3 regions of the Kitasatospora sp. NPDC058478 genome follow, and region 1 is predicted to be linked to each of the others. Evidence: riboswitches for the same ligand, from Rfam matches in the RefSeq annotation. Region 1 holds a riboswitch; each other region holds the start of a gene.
The links. A riboswitch is a leader RNA that binds a small molecule or an ion and turns the genes downstream of it on or off. The one in region 1 is predicted to bind cobalamin.

Region 1 (7,121 bases):
GCCGGCCTGGGCCGCCGCCACCACCTTCGTCCCCGGCACCGCCGCCAAGCTCGCGCTGGTCATCGACGACGGCACCAACCCCCTCAAGGTCTGCGCCGTCACCCTCACCCCGACCGGCACCACCGCAACCCTCGGCGACGTCCTCGACGCCGCCGCATCCGCGACCCCCGCCGGCTGCGTCACCGCCGTCACCCCGTCCTCCGGCACCGGCGCCGTCACCGCGATCAACGGCACCGCCAACAGCGGCTCCTCCACCTGGAAGATCACCCTGGACGGCACCACCGCCACCACCGCCACCCGGGCCACCACCGTTCACCTCGGCGACACCGTCTCGCTCTGCTACGGCAACTGATCCGGATACCCTGGCCGTCCTGGACGCGGAAGCAGCGAGCTGACCTGCCATCACATCACGCCGGGTGCACGGAGGGACTTCCACCGGGCCCCCGGCGGCCCGAGCCCGCACCGCCCGACGCCGACGCCCCAGACCAGCCTCTTCGCGACCCGACAGGACCCAACCCACCCGCCGCACAAGGGAGTTATCGGGGCGGAGCCTGGCGGGTTTGCGGCCTGGACTGCGCGGTCGGGGTGCGGTTCTATTCCACAACGCGCCCGACCCGCCCCACTGCTGAACCACCCGATGCCCCACAGCGGCCCCGCGCACCGATTCCGGTACGCGGGGCCGCTCACACGTCCCGGCGCCCAGCTTCTGCAGACCAGGGTCCTTCGCCTCAAGTTCCTTACGTATTAGTTGAGTTCAGAAACACGCAACGGCCACACCGCCGTCCTGGAGATGCTCGGACGAGAGCTGAGCTGGCGTGTCGAACAGCGAGGGTGTGGACCTGGCGGGACCAGGCGGTTGCCTTGTCCCACGGCTGCTGACCACCGGCGGGAGCGTGGTGAACACCCTGTTGTTCACCGCTGCGACGGCCACCATGGTGCTGCTCGCCCGGCGGCGCCGAACGTGCCGCACCGCCGGTGCCCCGGCCCCCCCTTCCGGAGGGGCCGGGGCACCGGGGTGTCTCCGGAGGTCAGGGCGCGGTGACGCCCGGCTGGGCGCCGGCGCCGAAGGACCAGCCCTCGACGTCGCCGGGTGCCGGGTTGTAGCCGCCCGCGCCCAGGTTGCTGTACGACCAGGGGCCGCCGTGCTGGGCGTGCCAGTACGACCAGTAGGCGCTGCCGGTGGGGTTGGTGCAGGTCGTCGGCAGGGCGTTGATGGTGCAGACGAAGCCCGGGTAGCGCGGGTGGAAGGTGTACGCGAACCCGGCGCCGGTCAGCGCGGCCAGGCCGCTGGCGGGGTCGCCGGGTGCGCAGCCGGTCTGGATACCGCCGCCGACGGCGGTGAAGTCGACCACGACGGTGACGCCGGTGGTGCCGTCGCAGGCGGCGGCCTGCGCCTTCGGGGCCTGGACGGCGGAGACGCCGAGCAGGCCGGCGGTCAGGGCAGCGGCGGCGGCGATCGAGCCGAGGGTGCGGCGGGCCGGGCGCGCGGGCGCCGGGGTGTCGGTCATCGGAGCTCTCCTCTCGGGGTCAGCGGGTGGTCAGCGGGTGGTCGCCGGGCAGGCCGGCACGGGCGCGTCCGGGCGGGCACCGGCGGCGGAGAGGGTGGCCAGCGGGGTGCCGGCCAGGCCGAGGACGGCCTGCGCGGTGGCCCGGGCGCCGGTGGCCGGGTTGAAGCCGGTCGCGTCGTAGGCGACCGCCCCCCGCACCGCCGGGTCGGTGGCGCAACCCTGCTGGAGCTTGACCAGGCTGCTCCAGCCCTTGAGGCCGGCCACGAAGCGCCCGCCGGAGAGCAGTGTCTGCGTGGCGAGGCCGGTGGTGTTGGCGTTGGACGCGGCGGCCCCGGCGGCCGGGAAGCCGCCGTCGGCGTTCTGGTGGGCGGTCAGCCAGCCGAGCCCGGCGTTGGCCTTGGCGGTGCGGCCGGTGGCGGCGAGGGCCTGGGCGGCGAGCGCGGTGGCGTCCGGGTCGCTGGTGCAGGTGGCCTGGCCGAAGGCGACCGGGTAGCCGCCGTCCGCGCACTGGCTGTTGGCGAGGAAGTCGACGGCCGCGGCCGGGGCGCCACCGGTCGTGCGGTGCAGGGCGATCAGGGCCAGGGACTGGCCGAAGGCGTTGCTGTAGTCGCCCCACTGCGAGCGGTCGGAGAACCGGCCCTCGGCGGTCTGGAGCGAGCGCAGGCGGGCCGGCAGGTCGACGCCGCCGAAGGCCGTCGGGTTCCCGCCGCGCACCTCGACGGCGAGCAGCAGCTTGGCGGTCGCCCCGGCGTAGGCCTCGGTGGTGCCGTCGCCGAGGTAGCCGCTGATGATCTCGGGCTTGGCCAGCCAGGCGGTGGCCTTCGCGGCGGCCTGGTCGGAGCTGCGCGAGGCGGCGAAGGCCAGTACGGCGTCGATGGTCAGGCCCTGGTCGGGGTAGGCGGTCCCGTTGAAGACGGACTCGAAGTGGTCGCCGTCGACGAGCTGGCGGGCGAGCCAGCCGCCGGCGGCGGCATCGGGGCGGATCGTCGGGGACGAGGTCGCGGCAGCAGGCGCGGCCTGGGCGGCAGCGGCCGCCGGGAGGACGGTGGCGAGGGCGAGCGCGGGTATCGCGAGGAGGCGCAGGGGGCGTCGGAACGAGGGCACGGTGGGCCTTTCCGGGCCCGCACGCAGGGGCCCGGAGGACGGCGGCACCAGCCGGGGCAGCCCTCGGAGCTCCGGCCCGCAGACCACGACGGGAGGAGGGGACGACACACCTCCGCCGCCGGGTACTCGGGCTCGCCGCCGACGTGGAGTCGGCGGCCTACCGTTGCGGGTCAGCGCCGGATTCGAACCGGACTTCCCCCAGCGGCGGAGTCACAACTTGACGGCCCATCATGGCGATACGGAAAAGATCCGGTCAAGGGTTCGTGCGTCACATCGCGCCACATCGCGCCGCGAACTGCTCGGACCGTCAGCGGTTGAGGAACTCCGGCGGGCGCTTCTCGGCGAAGGCCGCCATGCCCTCCTTCTGGTCCGTCGTGGCGAACGTGGCGTGGAACAGGCGCCGTTCGAAGCGCACGCCCTCGGCGAGCGTGGTCTCGTACGAGCGGTTGACGCTCTCCTTGAGCATGACCGCCGCCGGGGTGGACATCGCCGCGATCGTCTCGGCCACCGTCAGGGCCTCGGCCAGCAGCTGGTCCGCCGGGACGATCCGGGAGACCAGGCCGGCCCGCTCGGCCTCCTCGGCGCCCATCATCCGGCCGGTCAGGCACAGTTCCATCGCCTTCGCCTTGCCGACCGCCCGGGTCAGCCGCTGCGAACCGCCGATGCCCGGGATCACGCCGAGCTTGATCTCCGGCTGCCCGAACTTCGCGGTGTCCGCCGCCAGCAGGACGTCGCACAGCATCGCCAACTCGCAGCCGCCGCCCAGCGCGTAGCCCGCCACCGCCGCCACCACGGGCTTGCGCAGCGCGGCGAAGCGGTCCCAGGCGGCGAACCAGTCGCCGAGGTAGGCGTCGACGAAGTCGAGCGACTGCATCTCCTTGATGTCGGCGCCGGCCGCGAAGGCCTTCTCCGAGCCGGTGATCACCAGAGCACCGATCTCCGGATCGCGGTCGAACTCCGTTGCGGCCGCCACGACTTCGTTCATCAGCCGGGTGTTGAGCGCGTTGAGCGCCTTGGGCCGGTCGAGCGTGATCAGCCCCACCCGGCCCTTGCGCTCGACCAGGATCGTCTCGTAGCCGGTCACTTGCCGTCCTCCCTCAGGGTGGTGATGATCGCCGAGAAGTCCAGGCCGGCGCCGTCGTCGGCCTGCGCGAAGTCCGCGTACAGCTGTGCCGCCCTGCGTCCGAGTTCGGTGGGCAGGCCGGCGGCCTCGGCGGCCCCGGCGGCGAGGCCGAGGTCCTTGGCCATCAGGGCGGCGGCGAACCCGGCCGCGTAGTCGCGGTTGGCCGGGCTGGTCGGCACCGGTCCGGGGACGGGGCAGTTGGTGGTGAGCGCCCAGCACTGGCCGGAGGCGGTCGAGGCGACGTCGTAGAGGGCCTGGTGGCTGAGCCCGAGGCTCTCCCCGAGCACGAAGGCCTCGCTGACCGCGATCATCGAGATGCCCAGGATCATGTTGTTGCAGATCTTCGCGGCCTGCCCCGCACCGGGGGGTCCGCAGTGCACGACCTTGCGGCCCATCGCCTCCAGCACCGGTCGAGCCGCCTCGAAGTCCGGCTCGGCGGCTCCGACCATGAAGGTGAGGCTGGCGGCCGTGGCACCGACCACCCCGCCGGAGACCGGCGCGTCCACGGCCCGGTGCCCGGCGTGCACGGCGAGGTCGTGCGCCGCCCGGGCGTCCGCGACGTCGATCGTGGAGCAGTCGACGAAGAGTGTTCCCGGGCGGGCGGCGGGCAGCAGGTCCGCGTAGGCGGCCAGCACGTGCCGGCCGGCCGGCAGCATGCTGATGACGACGTCGGCCTCCCATACCGCCTCGGTCGCGGACCGCGCCGGACGGACGCCGTTCTCCGTCCGGGACGCCCGCCGCAGTGCCTCGGGCGCCAGGTCGTAGCCGGTCACGGTGTGTCCGGCCGTGGCGAGGTTGGCGGCCATCGGGCCGCCCATGTTGCCGAGTCCGATGAATCCGATGACTCCGTTGAATCCGTTGCGGTGGGTCACCAGCGCTCCAGGGGTGTGGTGGGGGCCAGGCCGAGTTCCCGGTCGCCGAGCGGGGCGAAGTAGCGGGCCACCGTGGCGGGCTCGACGGCGCTCAGCGTCGACGGGTTCCACCGCGGGGAGCGGTCCTTGTCGATCACTTGGGCGCGGATCCCCTCGGCCAGGTCCGGCGTGGAGAGCGCCGCGCAGGAGGTCCGGTACTCCTGGTCGAGGACGGCCTCCAGCGGGCCGAGGGTGCGGGCCCGACGCAGGGCGGCGAGGGTGGCCTTCACGGCGGCGGGCGAGTTGGCGGCGATCCGGTCCGCGGCCTCCTTGGCCTCCGGTTCGCCGCTGTCCCGCAGGCGGTCGAGGATCTCCTCCACGGTGTCGGCCCTGTAGCAGTGGTCGATCCAGGCCCGCCGACCGTCCAGCAGGCCGGCCGGTGCGGGCCCGACGTTCCGTTCGAGGGCGTCGTGCACGGGGAGTTCGGCCAGGTCGTCCAGCAGCGCGGGCAGCCGCTCGGCCGGGACGAAGTGGTCGGCGAGGCCGCAGAGCAGCGCGTCACCGGCACCGACGGAACCCGCGGTCAGGGCTAGGTGGGTACCCAGCTCGCCCGGTGCGAGGGCGAGCAGGTAGGTGCCGCCGACGTCGGGGACGAAGCCGATGCCGGCCTCGGGCATGGCGATGCGTGTGGTCCCGGTGACGATCCGGACGCTGCCGTGGGCGGAGACCCCGACCCCGCCGCCCATCACGATGCCGCTCATGAGCGCGACGTAGGGCTTGGGGTAGCGGGCGATGCGGGCGTTGAGGCGGTACTCGTCGCGCCAGAACTCCTCGACGGCGCCCGGGTCCGCGCCGGTGGCGGCGCGGTGGATGGCGACGATGTCGCCGCCGGCGCAGAAGGCCCGCTCACCGGCGCCGGTGATGACCACGGTGTCGACCCGCTCGTCCTCCTCCCACGCGTCCAGGGCTTCGGAGATCCTTCGCACCATGCCGTGGGTGAGGGCGTTCAGGGCCGCGGGGCGGTTGAGGACGATCAGGCCGGCCCGGCCCTCGCGGTGGACCAGGACCTCGTCGAGGTCGTTCCCGGCCATCACGCGGCCCCGGTCAGGCCGCGGGCGACGATGACGCGCATGATCTCGTTGGTTCCTTCCAGGATCTGGTGCACCCGCAGGTCGCGGACGATCTTCTCGATGCCGTACTCGGCCAGGTAGCCGTAGCCGCCGTGCAGTTGGAGCGCCTGGTTGGCGACCTCGAAGCCGGTGTCGGTGGCGTGCCGCTTGGCCATCGCGCACAGCTCCGGCGCTCTGGGGTCCCCCCGGTCCAGGGCCGAGGCGGCCCGCCAGAGCAGCGACCTGGCCGCCTCCAGCTCCGTGGCCATGTCGGCGAGCCGGAACTGCAGCGCCTGGGCGTGCAGGAGCCGGGCGCCGAACGCCTCGCGGTCCGCCAGGTAGCGGGTGGCCCGTTCCAGGGCGTCCTGCGCTCCGCCGAGGGAGCAGGCGGCGATGCCGAGCCGGCCGCCGTTCAGCCCGTTCATGGCGATCCGGAAGCCCTCGCCCTCGGCTCCCAGGAGGCGGTCGGCCGGGAGCCGGACGCCGTCCAGCCGCACCTGGCGGGTGGGCTGGGCGTTCCAGCCCATCTTCTTCTCGTCGGGCCCGAACGAGACGCCGGCGTCGTCGCGTTCGACGACGAACGCGGACACCCCGCCGGCCCCCGGTCCGCCGGTGCGGGCCATCACCAGGTAGACCTGGGAAGCCCCTGCGCCCGAGATGAACTGCTTGACGCCGTCGAGGACCCAGTGCGCCCCGTCCCGGCGGGCTCGGGTGGTCAGTGCCGCCGCGTCCGAGCCCGCGCCGGGCTCGGTGAGGCAGTAGCTGGCGGGGGTCGCCATGGCGCTGAGGCCCGGCAGCCAGCGGGCGCGCTGGGCGTCGTCGCCGTAGCGGTCGATCATCCAGGCGACCATGTTGTGGATGGACAGGTAGGCGGCGATGGACGGGCAGCCGGTGGCCAGCGCCTCGAACACCAGCACGCCGTCGGCGCGGGTGAGCCCGGAGCCGCCGGACTCCTCGCGGACGTAGACACCGGCCAGGCCGACGTCCGCCGCCTTGCGCAGCACGTCCACCGGGAAGTGCTTGGCCTGGTCCCACGCGACCGCGTTCGGCGCCAGGTGTTCGCGGGCGAAGGCCCGGGTGGTCGCCGCGATGGCGAGCTGGTCCTCTGTGAGGTCGTGCACGGCGCCCTCAGCCCATCGTCGGGATGGTGAAGCTCGCGCCCTCCTTGACCCCGGAGGGCCAGCGCGAGGTGACGGTCCGGGTGCGGGTGTAGAAGCGGATCGAGTCCGGCCCGTGCTGGTTGAGGTCGCCGAACCCGGAGCGCTTCCAGCCGCCGAAGGTGTGGTACGCGACCGGCACGGGGATCGGCACGTTGACGCCGACCATGCCGGTGTTCACCCGGCGGGCGAAGTCCCGCGCCGTGTCGCCGTCCCGGGTGTAGACGGCCACGCCGTTGCCGAACTCGTGCTCGCCGGGCAGGCGCAGC
Region 2 (7,121 bases), on a different contig from region 1:
GCCCGGAGTCCGGCCAGCATGCGCTCGCGGTCCGCGGCCGGCACCATCGCCCGGTGCGTGAGCGCCGACCGCGACACCGCCAGCGAGAAGCCCACGTCCGCCGACGAGAGGCCCGGCCGGGCGGCGACGTGGTCGGCCAGCCGTCGCGCCTGGGCCCGCAGGGCCGCCTCGTCGGCACCGCCGACCAGCCACGGCACCGCCAGCCCCTGGGGCCGCGCGGGTTCCTGCAGCGGGGCGCGGTCGGCGGCGGCCGGCTCCTCGATGATCACGTGCGCGTTGGTGCCGCCGATCCCGAAGGCCGACACGCCGGCCCGGCGCGGCCGGCCGGCGGGCGCGGGCCACGGCCGGGCGGCGGTCAGCAGCTCGACCCGGCCCGCGGACCAGTCGACGTGCGGGGTGGGGGCTGCCACGTGCAGGGTCCTGGGCAACTCGCCGTGCCGCATGGCCTGGGCCATCTTGATGATCCCGGCGACTCCGGCGGCGGCCTGGGTGTGTCCGAGGTTGGACTTGACGCTGCCCAGCCACAGCGGGGGCTCCTCCGGCCCCCGGCCCCGGCCGTAGCCGGCGAGCAGCGCCCGCGCCTCGACGGGATCACCGAGCGCGGTGCCCGTCCCGTGCGCCTCCACGGCGTCCACCTCGTGCGCGCGCAGCCCGGCGTCGGCCAGCGCCAGCTGGATCAGGCGCTGCTGGGCGCGGCCGTTGGGCGCGGTCAGGCCGTTGGACGCGCCGTCGGAGTTGACGGCGCTGCCGCGCACCACGGCCAGCACCGGGTGTCCGTTGCGGCGCGCGTCGGAAAGCCTCTCCAGCAGCAGCACCCCGGCGCCCTCGGCCCAGGCGGTGCCGTCCGCCGTGGCCGAGAAGGACTTGCACCGGCCGTCGGGTGCGAGGGCGCGCTGGCGGCTGAACGCGACCAGCGGGTTGGGCGTCGCCATCACCGTGACGCCGCCGGCCAGCGCCAGCGAGCACGCGCCCGAGCGCAGCGCCTGGGCCGCCTGGTGCACGGCGACCAGCGAGGACGAGCACGCCGTGTCGACGGTGATCGCGGGCCCGCGCAGGCCGAACACGTAGGAGAGCCGGCCGGAGGCCACGCTGCCGGCCGAGCCCAGAGCGAGGTGGGCCTCCAGTTCGTGCTCGGTGAAGCGGGAGGCGTAGTCGCCGTACATCACGCCGAGGAAGACGCCCGTGTCGCTGTCCCGGACGGACGCCGGGTCGATCCCGGCCCGCTCCCACGCCTCCCAGGTGACCTCCAGCAGCAGCCGCTGCTGCGGGTCCATGGCGAACGCCTCGCGCGGCGAGATGCCGAACAGGCCCGCGTCGAACTCCGCGGCGCTGTGCAGGAATCCGCCGCTGCGCGTGTAGCAGGTGCCGATCCGGTCCGGGTCGGGGTCGTAGAGGGCGGCGAGGTCCCAGCCCCGGTCGGTCGGCAGGTCCGAGATCGCGTCCGTGCCCTGCGACACCAACTCCCAGAGCCCTTCGGGGGATTCCACGCCACCGGGGTAGCGGCAGGCCATGGCGACGATCACCACCGGGTCCCGGTCGTACGGCTCCTCCGGCTCGGCGGTCCGCGGTGCGGTGGCGCGCGCGGGCGCGGGTGCAGCAGGTACGACGGGTACGGGTGCGGCGGGTGCGGCGGGTGCGGCGGCGAACAGTTCGGTGTGCAGGTGGCGGGCGACGGCGGCCGGGGTGGGGTGGTCGAAGACCAGCGTCGTCGGCAGGCTCAGCCCGGTCGACGCCGCGAGCCGGTCGATCAGCTCGATGGCGCCGAGCGAGGTCAGCCCGAGGTCCGCGAACGAGCGGTCCGCGAAGGAGCCGCCCGCCCCGGGCCCGCTCTCCGGCGCCCGTCCGCAGACCCGGGCCGTCTCGGCGCACACCCTCTCGCACAGCGCGCGTTCCTGCTCCTCCCGGGGCAGCGGCAGCAGCCCGCGGCCCAGGGAACCCCCGGCCGGGGCCGGCGCCGCAGCCGGGTCGCTGAGCACCGCATGGCGGACGATCTTGCCCGACGGCGTGCGCGGGACGGCCGCGATCTCGCGGACCTCGACGGGGACCTTGTGCTCCGCGAGCTGCGAGCGGCAGACGTCGAGCACCAGCCGCGGGTCCAGGCCTTCCGGGCCGGGCACCACGAAGGCGACCGGGACCTCGCCGAGGACGCCGTGCGGCAGGCCGAGGACCACGGCGTCCCGCACCCCGGGACAGCCCCGCAGGACGTGCTCGACCTCCGTGGGGTGGATGTTCTCGCCACCCCGGATGATCAGTTCGCTGACCCGGCCGGTGAGGACGAGGTGGCCGTGTTCGGCGCGACGGCCGAGGTCCCCGGTCCGGTACCAGCCCTCGCGCAGCGCGGCGGCCGTCGCTTCCGGCTGGTCGTGGTAGCCCGTCATGAGATTCGGACCGCTGACCCAGATCTCGCCCTCGCCGCCCGCGAGGACGTCGACGCCGCTGTCCGGATCGACCACGCGAACCTCGACCCCGGGTACCGGTAGTCCACAGGACCCGTCGACCCGGGGGCCGTTCGGGCGGGCCACCGCGATCGCGCCGCACGTCTCGGTACTGCCGTAGACGTCGAGCAGCGGCGCGCCGAGCGTCTCCTCCACCGCCCCGCGCAGCTCGGGCGGGCACGGCGCGCCCGCCGTGACGCAGAGCCTCAGCCCGGGCCGCGGTGCGGGGAGCGGGGTGTCCTTCGCCGAGGCCATCAACCGGTGGTACGTCGTGGGGACGCCCGCCAGGACGGTGAACGGCCCGCCGAGGGCGGCGCTCGGAGTGCGCAGCGTGCGCCACAGGTCGCCGGGCGTCAAGGCCTCACCGGGCGTGGGCAGTTCGCCGGCGATCGCGGTGCTCGCGCCGACGGCCGTGGTGCCCAGGATCGCGAGGGAGTGCCCGAAGCTGTGGAACAGCGGCAGCGGCCACAGCAGCCGGTCCTCGGAGGAGAGCCCGAAGAGCGGCGCGTAGCAGGCCGCCACCGACCACAGTGCGCTGCGCTGTGTGGAGAGCACGCCCTTGGGGCGGTGGGTGGTCCCGGAGGTGTAGAGCAGCCAGGCCGGATCGTCGAGCCCCAGGTCGTCGGGGGCCGCGGGCCCGTCGCTCCCGCTCCCGGTCGCGGCCTCGGCTTCGGCCTCGAAGAGGACGGTGCCGTCGGGGGCGTTCGAGGGGATCGGGCCCGCCCCGGTGAGCACGGTGTGCAGGCCGCGGTACGCGGCGCCGAGGCGGTGCAGCTGCGCGAGGTGCGCGGGGTCGGTGATGATGGCCGAGGCGCCGCTGTCCCGCAGGTAGTAGTCGAGTTCGTCGTCGGAGGAGCGGGGATTGAGCAGGACACCGACCGCCCCCGCCCGCAGCACGGCGAGGCAACCCTCCACCAGCTCCACGCAGTTGCCCAGGCAGAGCGCCACCCGATCCCCGCGCCGGACCCCCGCCCGCACGAGCGACCCGGCCAGCCGCCCGGTCCGCCGCTCCAACTCGGCGTAGCTGACACCGCGCGAGAAGTCGTGGAACGCGACCCGGTCCCCCGACCGTTCGGTGTGCCTCCTCAGCAACTCCGGCAGCGGCCGCACCAGATCGTCATACCGCAGTTCACCACTCACGCCCCGGCTCCGACCTCTCGCCACTCGCGACCCACTCCCCCGTCGATCCCCTCCGTACCCAGTAACACACGGGCACAGACCGAGTCCTGCGGACTCGCCGCAGCTGCGCTTGCGGCCGCCGAGGAACCGCGGCACTTCGAGGCAGCAATCAGGCCTCTGACCTGCGGAAACAGCAGCTCTCCAGCCCGGGAGGGCGCGAGGGCACAGCGCCGTGGACTTTGAGCGCTGCCCCCGATACCGCCCTCCCCGTCCGGCGCCCGTGTCAGGCTGGGGGAATGCTCTCCGACTCCGCCGCCCCCAACGCCTGGCACACCCCGGCCGAACTGGCGCCGCTCGACGGCAACGAGGCCTTCCGCGGCACCGATGCCGGGACGGTGCTGGACTTCTGGCGCTACGCGATGCCCGACTTGCGAACCAACACCACCCGGGGCCTGCTCGCGGAATTCCTGGTCCACCGCGCCGTCGGCGCTGTGGCACGCAACATGGAATGGGACAGCTTCGATGTCCTGACGCCTGACGGGCTCAGGATCGAGGTCAAGACCAGCGCCTACCTCCAAGCCTGGGGGCAGCGTCAGCTGTCGGAGATTCGCTTCTCCCGGCTGCGCGGACGCACCTGGACTCCCGAGGACGGTGACGCCGCAGAGCAGTCCTACAACGCGGATGTCTACGTCTTCGCCCTCCATACCGCGCTCACCCACGCCGACTACGACCCGCTCGACATCGGCCAGTGGCGCTTCTACGTTGCTTCCCGTGCTCTCGTGGAGGCCACCGGACAGGCCAGCCTGGGCCTTGCTTCCGTACGCCGGCTGTGTGGCGAACCCGTCGACTACGAGGAGCTCGCGGTCCGGATCTCGGCCTGCTCCCTCCAGTCACCCTCAACTGGCGGAGCCACCGAAGCTGCCACCGCCACTGCGTGACAGCGCGCTGGAAAGCCGGCAGGCCGAACACACACCTCCGTCAAGGCGCTGCCGCTGCCGGCGCTTCGCGTGGCCGGTGGGCGTCCTTGAGCCGGTCAGCACCGACCTGACCACGCCTGATACCTTGCCATCGCCGTGGTGTACGGGAAACCGGTCTGAGTCCGGTGCGGCCCTCGCCACTGTTGCCGCGGAGTTCCGCGGCCCTCGCTGACCGGCTTTTCCAGCGGTCAGGGCCACTGGGCGGGCTGGAAGAGCCGTCCGGGAAGGTCGGCTGCGGCGTGTTGATGCGGAAGCCAGGAGACCGGCCACGGCGCGACATGTTCCACGAGGGTTTTGGAGAACACGTGCCCAGCGGTCTGCTGTATCCGTTTCGATCGATATGTTCCGTTCGTCCCACAGGTCCGATACGTGTCGGCCGGGTGGTCGCGGCCGTCCTGTTCACCGGCGCGCTCGGGGCTTGCACCGGCGCCCCCGCGCCCGCCACGTCCGGCGGGGCGGCCGGAAGTGCCGCGCCGGTGAGCGTGGACAACTGCGGGACGACCGTGACGGTCGGCGCGCCGCCCGCCCGGCTGGTGACGCTCAACGAGGGTGCCACCGAGGTGGCCCTGTCCCTCGGCCTGCAGTCCCGCATGGCCGGTACCGCCTACCTCGACGATTCCGTCCCGGAGAAGTGGAAGGCGGCCTACGACTCCGTCCCGGTGCTCTCCAAGGACTACCCGACGAAGGAGAAGCTCCTCGCGGCCCGTCCCGACTTCCTGTACGCCTCCTACTCCAGCGCGTTCACCGACAAGGTCGCGGGCAGCCGGGACGAGCTGCGCGGCCAGGGCATCCCGTCGTACCTGTCCCCGTTCGGCTGCTCGGACAAGAGCCAGGTGCCGCCGACGACCTGGCAGGCGGTGTGGGGTGAACTGAACGACGTCGCCAAGGTCTTCGGTGTCACGGAGCGGGCCGCCGCGATCCAGCAGCAGCAGGAGCAGCAGCTCGCCCAGTTCACGGCGACGGCCGCGGGCAAGAGTCTGAAGGTCCTGTGGTACGACTCGGACACCAAGTCGCCGTTCGTCGGTGCCGGCCACGGCGGACCTCAGCTCGTGCTCGATGCCGTGGGCGCCCGCAACGTCTTCGGGGACCTGCCCGGTGGCTGGCAGAACGTGAGCTGGGAGAAGGTCGTCGCGGCGGACCCGGACGCCATCGTGGTCGCGGACGCCGGCTGGGACACCGCCCAGTCCAAGATCGACTACTTGGAGAACGACCCGGTGCTGAGCAAGCTCACCGCCGTGCAGCGCAAGGCTTTCGTGGTGGTGCCGTTCTCGGAGTCGACTCCCGGCGTGCGGCTCGCCGACGGTGCCGCCCGGGTGTCCGCAGGGCTGGGCCAGCTGCACCCGGGTTCATGACCACCGAACCCCGCCCCGTCGTGCGGCCCTCCGGTCCGGGCCGCGCGACGGCGGCCCTGGCCATCGGCGCGGCCCTGCTGCTGACCACCGTGCTCCTCGGCCTGGCCGTGGGCTCGCAACCCGAGCCGGTCCGGACGGTGATCGATGTCGTGGCGCGCCGTCTCGGGCTGGGCGGCCAGCACGTCACGCTGCTGGACGACCAGATCGTCTGGCAGTTGCGGCTGCCCCGGGTTCTGGGAGCGGCTGCCACCGGCGCAGGCCTCGCGGTCTGCGGCGCGGTGCTGCAGACGCTGACCGGGAACGACCTGGCCGATCCCTTCCTGCTCGGGATCTCCGACGGAGCCGCCGCAGGCGCGGTCACCGTGATCGTCCTCGGCGTCGGCGTGACCGGCGCCGTGGGCACCGGCGCGGTGGCGACGGCGGCCTTCGCCGGTGCCCTGCTCGCCGCCGCCGTCGTCCTGGCACTGGCCGGCGCCCGCACCCGGTCCCTACCGACCACCCGGACCGTGCTCGCCGGCATCGCGGTGGGGCAGATGTGCGGGGCCTACACCTCGTTCGTCGTGCTGGTCCTCGGGGACCGCAACGCGGCGCGCGGTGTCATGGAGTGGACGCTCGGCTCGGTCGCCGGCGTGCGCTGGCCCACCGCCGTCTTCCTGACCGCGGTCGCGCTGGTCGGCGTCACGGTCCTGGCCTCCTCGGCCCGCGACCTGGACGCCTTCGCCTTCGGCGAGACCGCCGCCCGCTCCCTCGGCGTCCACGTCGAGCGCACCCGCTGGCTCCTCGTCGCCACCGCCGCGCTGGTGACCGCGTGCCTGGTCGCCAACACCGGCGTCATCGGGTTCCTCGGCCTGGTCGTACCGCACGTGGTCCGGCTGGTCTGCGGCCCGCGCCACGCCCTCCTGCTGCCCGTGTCGGCACTGGTGGGTGCGTCCCTCCTGGTGGGCAGCGACATCGTGGCGCGCTCGGTCCTGCCCGACCGGGAGATCCCCGTCGGCGTCATCACGGCCGGACTCGGAGCGCCCTTCTTCGCCTGGCTGCTGTGGCGCCAGGGGCGGGCCGAGGGGGGACCGCAGTGACCGTGACGCCGCCCGCCGAGCTGCGCGCGGAGGAGCTCCGCGTGCGCATCGGCGGAGCCACGCTGCTGGACGCGGTCTCGCTCGCGTTCGCCCCCGGCCGGATCACGGGCCTGCTCGGGCCCAACGGCGCCGGGAAGACCACCCTGCTGCGCGCGGTCGCCG
Region 3 (7,121 bases), on a different contig from region 1:
CGGCAGCCGTCCAGGCCGTGCCCGTCGTCATCGGAGAAGAACGGCTCGCCCCCCTCCACGGCCACCACCCCGTGGTGGATCTCGTACCCCTCGACCCGCTGCCCGTACGCCGTGCCGACCGGCCGCGCCAGCACCTTCTCGGCGCCGAACCGCACGTGCGTCGGCAGCAGGCCCAGGCCCTCGACCGAGCCGGCCCCGGACTCCACCTCGTCCTCGATCCCGCGCGCCAGCATCTGGTAGCCGCCGCACACCCCGAGGACCGGCAGCCCGGCCGCCGCCCGCGCCTTCAGCGCCGGCTCCAGGCCGCGTTCGCGCAGCCAGGCCAGGTCGGCCACGGTGGCCCGGGTGCCGGGCAGCACCACCAGGTCGGCGTCGGCCAGTTCCTCCGGCCGGGTCACCCAGCGCACCAGCACGCCGGGCTCCTGCGCCAGGGCGTCCAGGTCGGTGAAGTTCGACAGCCGGGGGAAGCGCACCACGGCCACCCGCAGCACGTCCGCCCCGAGCGGGCCGCGGCCGTCGACCCGGTCCACCACCGTGGACAGGTCCAGCGAGTCCTCGGCGTCCAGCCACAGGCCCGGCAGCATCGGCAGGGTGCCCAGCACCGGACGGCCGGTCAGCCCGTGCAGCATCTCCAGGCCGGGCGCCAGCAGCCGCGCGTCGCCGCGGAACTTGTTGACGAACCAGCCCGCCACGTGCCGCTGGTCCTGCGCCGACAGCAGCGCCAGCGTCCCGTACATCGCCGCGAAGACGCCGCCGCGGTCGATGTCCCCGACCACCACCACCGGCAGCCCGGCGGCCGTCGCCAGGCCCATGTTGGCGATGTCCCGGTCCCGCAGGTTGATCTCGGCGGGCGAGCCGGCGCCCTCGCAGACCACCACCTCGTAGCGGCGGCGCAGATCCGCCAGGCACTCCAGCGACCGTTCCAGCAGGACGGGCTTGCGCTCGCGGTAGTCCAGCGCGCCCACCTCGGCGACCGGCCGGCCCAGCAGCACCACCTGGCTGCGGCCGTCCGCGCCCGGCTTCAGCAGCACCGGGTTCATCGCCGCCTCCGGCTCCACCCGGGCCGCCTGCGCCTGCATCGCCTGCGCCCGGCCGATCTCGGCGCCGTCGGCGGTGACGAAGGAGTTCAGCGACATGTTCTGCGCCTTGAACGGCGCGACCCGCACCCCCTGCCGAGCCAGCCAGCGGCAGATGCCCGCGGTCACCACGCTCTTGCCCGCGTCCGAGGTCGTCCCGGCGACCAGCAGTGCGTTGCTCATGCCCTTCCCCTCCACCGTGTCATCAGCAAGCGCAGCGCGACGTGCCCCGCGACCGTCGTACCCAGGGCCAGCGCGCCCACCCGCCGGGAGAGCACGCAGGCCCGCTCGATGTCGTCCACCGTCACCGGGCGCAACTCCGCGCCCAGCACCGGCCGGTGCTCCACCCGCTCCCCGTACTGGAGGGTCCCGCCCAGCCGGACGCCCACCGCGCCCGCGAAGGCCGCCTCCGCCTGGCCCGCGTTCGGGCTCGGGTGCGCCGAGCCGTCCCGCCGCCAGACCCGCCAGGCCGTTTTCGGCTGCGGCGCGGCGGCCACCGTGAGCAGCGCCGTCAGCCGGGCGCCCGGCCAGCCCGCCACGTCGTCGAGCCGGGCCGAGGCCCAGCCGAACCGGGCGTACCGCGGCGAGCGGTGGCCGACCATCGCGTCCAGCGTGTTCACCGCGCGGAACGCCAGCAGCCCCGGCGTGCCCGCCAGCGTGCCCCAGACCAGCGCGTTCACCACGGCGTCCGCCGTGTTCTCGGCCACCGACTCGACCACCGCGCGGGCGATCTGCGGCCCGTCCAGCGCGCTCGGATCCCGCCCGCACAGGTGCGGCAGCCGTTCCCGCGCGGCCGTCAGGTCGCCCGTGGCCAGCGACCGGCCGATGGTGCGCGCCTCCCGGGTCAGCGAGGTGCCGCCCAGCACCGTCCAGGTCGCGGCGGCCGCCAGCGCGGCCCGGCCCAGCGGACGCCGGCCCACCGTACGGTCCAGGGCCACCGCGCCGGCCGCGACCGCGCCCACGCACAGCGCCGTGTACCCGGCGCCGGCCACCCGGTCGTCCTGCCACACCCGCCGCTCCAGCCGGGTCGCCGCGCCGCCGAAGACGGCCACCGGGTGGCCGCGCCGGGGGTCGGCGAAGCGGGCGTCCGCGGCGAAGCCCGCGGCGGCGCCGAGCGCGAACGCGGCGGCGCGGGTCAGCGGGCGCACGGCGGGTTCGGCGGAAGGCCGCGTCGGGTCCGGCGGGTCGGGGCAGCCTGCATCGCGTGCGTGTCCTCACTCAGGGTCCGCGCCCTGGATCGACGTACCGGGGGCGAGAGTCTCCTGGCTTCCGGGTCGGACGCACCCCCGGGCCTTCCAGCGGCTTCTGACGGTCCGCCGTGGCAATGTTCCGAGCGTGCTCCCCGGTGACAGTGGCGGGACCGCGCCGGACTCGCACCGGCTTCCTCTGCATGCCTCCGTTTGGCCCCAGGATCCCATCACGCGGCCGAACCGGGAGTCAACCGAGGTCACGGAGGGGTTGGTCACACCTCGGAGCCCTGTCGCCGGTGCCGTTCTCGCCCGCCCGAGGCCCGCCTGACGCCCGCCCCGCCCGACGCCCCGCCGTGACCCGGACGGCCCAGCCCGGTGGCCGCCCGCGCGGCCCCCCGGTGAACTGGTGCCCGAACACCGTCCGAGCACCGCCCGGACACCGCCCGGACACCGTCCGGTCCAAGAGCAGCCAAGACCAGCAGAGCGGGGAGCGATATGCGTTGGGGAACCGCGGCCGTCGTGGCGGCCGCCGTCGTCGGCGCCGGGGCCGCCGTCCTGGTGATCGGCCGTCGGGCCTCCGAACGGCTGGTCCACCCGGCGAGCGCCGTCCGGGAGTCGGGCCCCGTCCTGGTGCGGAGCCTCGCCGCGGGCCGGATCACCTTCAACCGCCGCCCCGAGAGCCTGCGCCCCGGCCGCTGGGCCGTGGAATGGGACGACCACGGCCACGCCGTCGTCGAGGACGTCCTGCACAGCGACGAGAACGGTGTCACCCGCCGCCTCGTCCGCGCCGACCGGGGCACCCTCACCCCCGGCACCGAGGTCCGCTTCACCCCCCGCGTCCACCTCGGCGACCCCACGGAGGCGCTCGGCCTCCCCTTCACCGACACCGCCGCCGACGGCGAACTCGGCGCCCTCCCCGCCTGGCGCCTCGACGGCAAACGCGGCACCTGGGTGATCCTCGTCCACGGCCCCGGCGCCGACCGGCAGCAGACCCTCCCGGTCCTCCCCGTCCTCGACCGCCTCGCCCTGCCCGCCCTCGCCGTCACCTACCGGGGCGACCAGGGCGCCCCCGCCTCGCCGGACGGGCTCGGCCACTTCGGCGAGACCGAGTGGCGCGACGTCGAGTCGGCGGTCCGGCTCGCCCTCGACAGCGGCGCCGGCCGGGTCATCCTGTACGGCTGGTCCCTCGGCGCCACCATGGCCCTCCAGACGGCCTCCCGCTCCGCCTGGGCCCATGCCATCAGCGGCCTCGTCCTGGACTCGCCGGTCCTCGACCTGCCCGCCACCGCCCGCCGCGGCGCCGCCCGGGCCGGCTACACCGGCGCCGCCGCCGAGCTCGGCGCCCTCGCCGCCGAGGGCCGCACCGGCGTCGACCTCGCCGACTTCAGCCGCATCGCCGAGGGCGCCGACCTGCGTGTCCCCACCCTCCTCCTGCACAGCCCCGACGATCAGGTCGCCCCGTTCCGCGCCGCCGAGCGCCTCGCCGCCGCCCGCCCCGGCGTGGTCAGCCTCCGGCCTTTCCCGGGCGCCGACCACGCCACCCTCTGGAACTCCGCCCCCACCCACTACACCGAACTCCTCCGCCGCTGGCTCACCCCCCTTCTCTGAACCCAGCCCCCCCGCACGAGAAGTCACACCGACAGGGCCTCTGTACGAAACCCGGACCTCACCCGTCAGCCACGGAGTGTGACCGGTCGGGCGGGTAGCGCGACCGCCGCCGCAAGGGTTGAGCCGGGATGGCATGCCCCCGCCACCTGTTTCCGGCCAGGCGGTTTGCCTCTGTTGCCCGATTGTTGCCCGATCTTGGGGAGGCGCCGTCGACGGCCGCCCGTCCGTACAGCCAACCGGATGTGACAGAAGGCCGGTACAAGGGGAAGACTGCTCGACGTGACGTCTCGGAATCCGCGCGACCGTGATGCCCCGCTCCCTCCGACGATCGGTACTGGTGCGACGGTGACCCGTCTCCCCGGTACGGCCCACCGGCCCGCCGCCGGCAAGCCGGGCGGGGCCGGGGTACCCCGCCGACGAGGGCCCGCTGCGGCGCCCGGTCGGGGGAGGGTTCCCGTACCGGAGGGCTTCCCCGCGCCGGCCGAGCTGGCGCCGCTGGCCCGCCGGATGCTGGTGGACGCCGTCCGGATCGCCCGCTGGGCGGGGGACCTGGAAGAGGTCGACAAGCGGGGCGAGCTGCTGCCCGACGACGCCCGTGCGGCGGGTCGGGCGCTGGCCATGACGGTCGGCGCCGCCGCCAAGGCGTGGGGGCAGGCACTGCTGGTCGGCCTGGTGGAGGCCAGGGACGGCGGTGCGGTCCCGGGCTGGCGCCTGCACGCCTGGGAGCACGACGACGAGGCGGTGGTCCGCGGCTGGTCGGCGCTGTTCGACGCCTGGACGCTGCTGGCCCCGGTGCCGCCGGCCGCCCTGCGGGGCGTGTTCGCGGTGCTGGCCGGCCAGGCGGTGGACCAGGCGCCTCAGTTGCTGTCGTTCCTGCACCTGGTGGCCGGTCCGGTGTCGGACGGCGAACTGCTGGAGCTGCTGCGCCGGGGTCTGGACGAGCGCCGGGTGGGTGGCACGGACGGTTCGGGCCTGTCGCCCGTGCCGCACGCCGCCTCGGCGGTGTCGGCGGTCCGCGGCACGTGCCGGGAGCCGCAGATCGACACCCCGCCGTCGCCGGCGGACGTGGCCGCGGTCCTGGACTGGATGCTGGACGGCCTGGCGGCCGTCGGGGCCGTGGTCCGCAGGGACGAGGCCGCCGAGCTGTCGCCGCTGGGCCACTGGGCGGTGCGGGCGAAGCTGGAGGAGATCTGCACGGTCGCGCAGACCGCGGCCGGGCACATCGAGCAGAGCGCCTTCGAGCTGTTGAACGCCTGCGCGGACTACTCGCCGGGCCCGGCGCGGGCCGAGTTCCGCGCCTGGGTGGCGGCCCGTCCGGCCGATCGGGCGGTGGCGGAGCTGCTGGACGCGGCACAGGGGGACGACGCGCTGGTGCGCGGGCTGGCCTTCGAGGCGCTGCGGGTGGCCGGCGGCCCGGCGGAGCAGGCGGTGCGGGGGTCGGTGGACGAGCCGGTGCTGCGCCCGTACGCGCTGCTGTGGCTGGCGGAGCGCTCGGACGAGGGGGTTTCGCCGGCGGACGTGCTGGGGGCGGAGGACGCGGCCTGGCTGTGGGTGGACACGGCGGCGGCGGTGCTGGACCACGGCGAGACGGAGCTGCTGGTGGGCCACGTCGAGGGCGCCGCGGCGGGCGATCCGGTGCGGCTGTTCGCCCGGGCCCGGCAGTCGGGGCACCCGCGGGCGGCCTCGGTGCTGTCGGCGGTCTCGAGCGTGCACCCGGATCCGGGTGTGGCGCGGGCGGCCCGCCGCTCGGCGTTCAGCGTGCACACCGGCGGCGCCTAGCAGCGCCCGCCGACGCGTAGCAGCGCCCGCCGAAGAGCGAGCACAACGAAGAGGGGCCCGGATCGACTGGATCCGGGCCCCTCTCGCGTACGGGAACGACTAGCCGAGGCGGGACTCCGCCCGCCTGGCGCGGACGTCGCCGACCTTCTGTCCGACCTTGCGCCGGATGACCAGCAGCGGGGCCATCGCGGCGAGCGTGATCTGGGCGAAGGCGCCGACGTGCATCAGGGCGTCGCCGCCGGGCAGGCCGGTCGCCCAGGCCGCGAGGCAGCCGATGGAGACGACGATCCAGCACAGCGTGGCGGTGGCCAGCAGCCCCTGGGGCTTGGGGTACTCGATCCGGCTGACCATGAGGTACGCGGCGCCGAAGATGGCGAGCAGACCGGGCAGGAACGGCGGGTCGAGCAGCACGATGGCGATCACCGTCATCGCGCCCATCGGGCAGGGCATGCCCTGGAACACCCCGGGTCGCATCTTGACGGCGGAGAAGCGGGCGAGCCGCAGGACGACCGCGAGCAGGACGGTGATCGCGATGAGCGCCGAGAGCTTGCTGTTGGAGCCCTGGGAGACCATGCCCCAGACGGCGACGAAGTAGGCCGGTGCGATGCCGAAGCTGATCAGGTCGGCCAGGTTGTCCAGTTCCGCTCCGAGGGCGGAGGAGCGGAGCTTGCGCGCCACCAGCCCGTCGAAGAGGTCGCACATGGAGCCGATGAGCAGCAGCGTGACCGCGGTGGCGGCGCTGTGCCGGTCGGGTGCGGCGTCCGGGTTGGTGATGTGCGGGACGAGGACCCCGGTGGTGATCGAGTAGATCGCCAGGAAGCCGCAGACGGCGTTCCCCAGGGTCAGGAAGTCGGCGGTGGACAGGTGCTGGGGAGAGCGCGGGGCGCGCAGCTCGCGGTCGCGCGCCCAGCGGCGACGGCGCAGGGCCGTCTCCTCGTCGTCCAGGCCGACGATTGTCTCAGGATCAGTCACGGTCAAGGCGCGTCACCCCGGCTGTGGTCTTCTGGCCGACCTCGACGCCGACCTCGACGCCGGCCGGCAGGTAGGTGTCGACCCGGGAGCCGAACCGGATCAGACCGATCCGGTCGCCCTGCTCGACCTTGGTACCGGCGGCGACGTACGGCACGATGCGACGGGCCACGGCCCCCGCGATCTGCACCATCTCGATGTCGCCGAGCTCGGTGTCGAAGTGCCAGACGACCCGCTCGTTCTGGTCGCTGTCCTTGTTGAACGCGGGGACGAAGCCGCCCGCGACGTGCTCGACCGACGTCACCGTGCCGGGCAGGGGCGCGCGGTTGACGTGGACGTTGAGCGGGCTCATGAAGATCGCGACCCGGGTGCGGCCGTCCGGCCAGGCGTCGATGCTCTGCACCACGCCGTCGGCGGGGGAGATCACTCTGCCCGCGCCGATCTCACGCTCGGGGTCGCGGAAGAACCACAGCATGCCTGCGCTGAGCGCACAGGCGGG

Region 2: another riboswitch for cobalamin. It lies ahead of ACFWPT_RS31035 (ABC transporter substrate-binding protein); the one in region 1 lies ahead of ACFWPT_RS07135 (peptidase).
Region 3: another riboswitch for cobalamin. It lies ahead of ACFWPT_RS18160 (cobalamin biosynthesis protein); the one in region 1 lies ahead of ACFWPT_RS07135 (peptidase).

What each region holds. Positions count from the first base shown of each region.
Region 1 covers NZ_JBHXML010000009.1:26,386-33,506, reverse strand. Annotated here, with positions in the region: gene ACFWPT_RS07145 (hypothetical protein) at 1-352, shown strand, start outside; gene ACFWPT_RS07140 (flagellar hook-length control protein FliK) at 1,029-1,508, opposite strand; gene ACFWPT_RS07135 (peptidase) at 1,539-2,612, opposite strand; cobalamin riboswitch at 2,712-2,852, opposite strand; gene ACFWPT_RS07130 (enoyl-CoA hydratase) at 2,920-3,696, opposite strand; gene mmsB (3-hydroxyisobutyrate dehydrogenase) at 3,693-4,607, opposite strand; gene ACFWPT_RS07120 (enoyl-CoA hydratase/isomerase family protein) at 4,604-5,677, opposite strand; gene ACFWPT_RS07115 (acyl-CoA dehydrogenase family protein) at 5,677-6,816, opposite strand; gene ACFWPT_RS07110 (CoA-acylating methylmalonate-semialdehyde dehydrogenase) at 6,824-7,121, opposite strand, start outside.
Region 2 covers NZ_JBHXML010000066.1:41,651-48,771, reverse strand. Annotated here, with positions in the region: gene ACFWPT_RS31045 (type I polyketide synthase) at 1-3,575, opposite strand, end outside; gene ACFWPT_RS31040 (hypothetical protein) at 3,851-4,492, shown strand; cobalamin riboswitch at 4,612-4,817, shown strand; gene ACFWPT_RS31035 (ABC transporter substrate-binding protein) at 4,912-5,883, shown strand; gene ACFWPT_RS31030 (iron ABC transporter permease) at 5,880-6,959, shown strand; gene ACFWPT_RS31025 (ABC transporter ATP-binding protein) at 6,956-7,121, shown strand, end outside.
Region 3 covers NZ_JBHXML010000029.1:70,607-77,727, reverse strand. Annotated here, with positions in the region: gene ACFWPT_RS18165 (cobyric acid synthase) at 1-1,259, opposite strand, end outside; gene ACFWPT_RS18160 (cobalamin biosynthesis protein) at 1,256-2,224, opposite strand; cobalamin riboswitch at 2,332-2,464, opposite strand; gene ACFWPT_RS18155 (alpha/beta hydrolase family protein) at 2,762-3,874, shown strand; gene ACFWPT_RS18150 (hypothetical protein) at 4,220-5,653, shown strand; gene ACFWPT_RS18145 (CDP-alcohol phosphatidyltransferase family protein) at 5,753-6,631, opposite strand; gene ACFWPT_RS18140 (phosphatidylserine decarboxylase) at 6,618-7,121, opposite strand, start outside.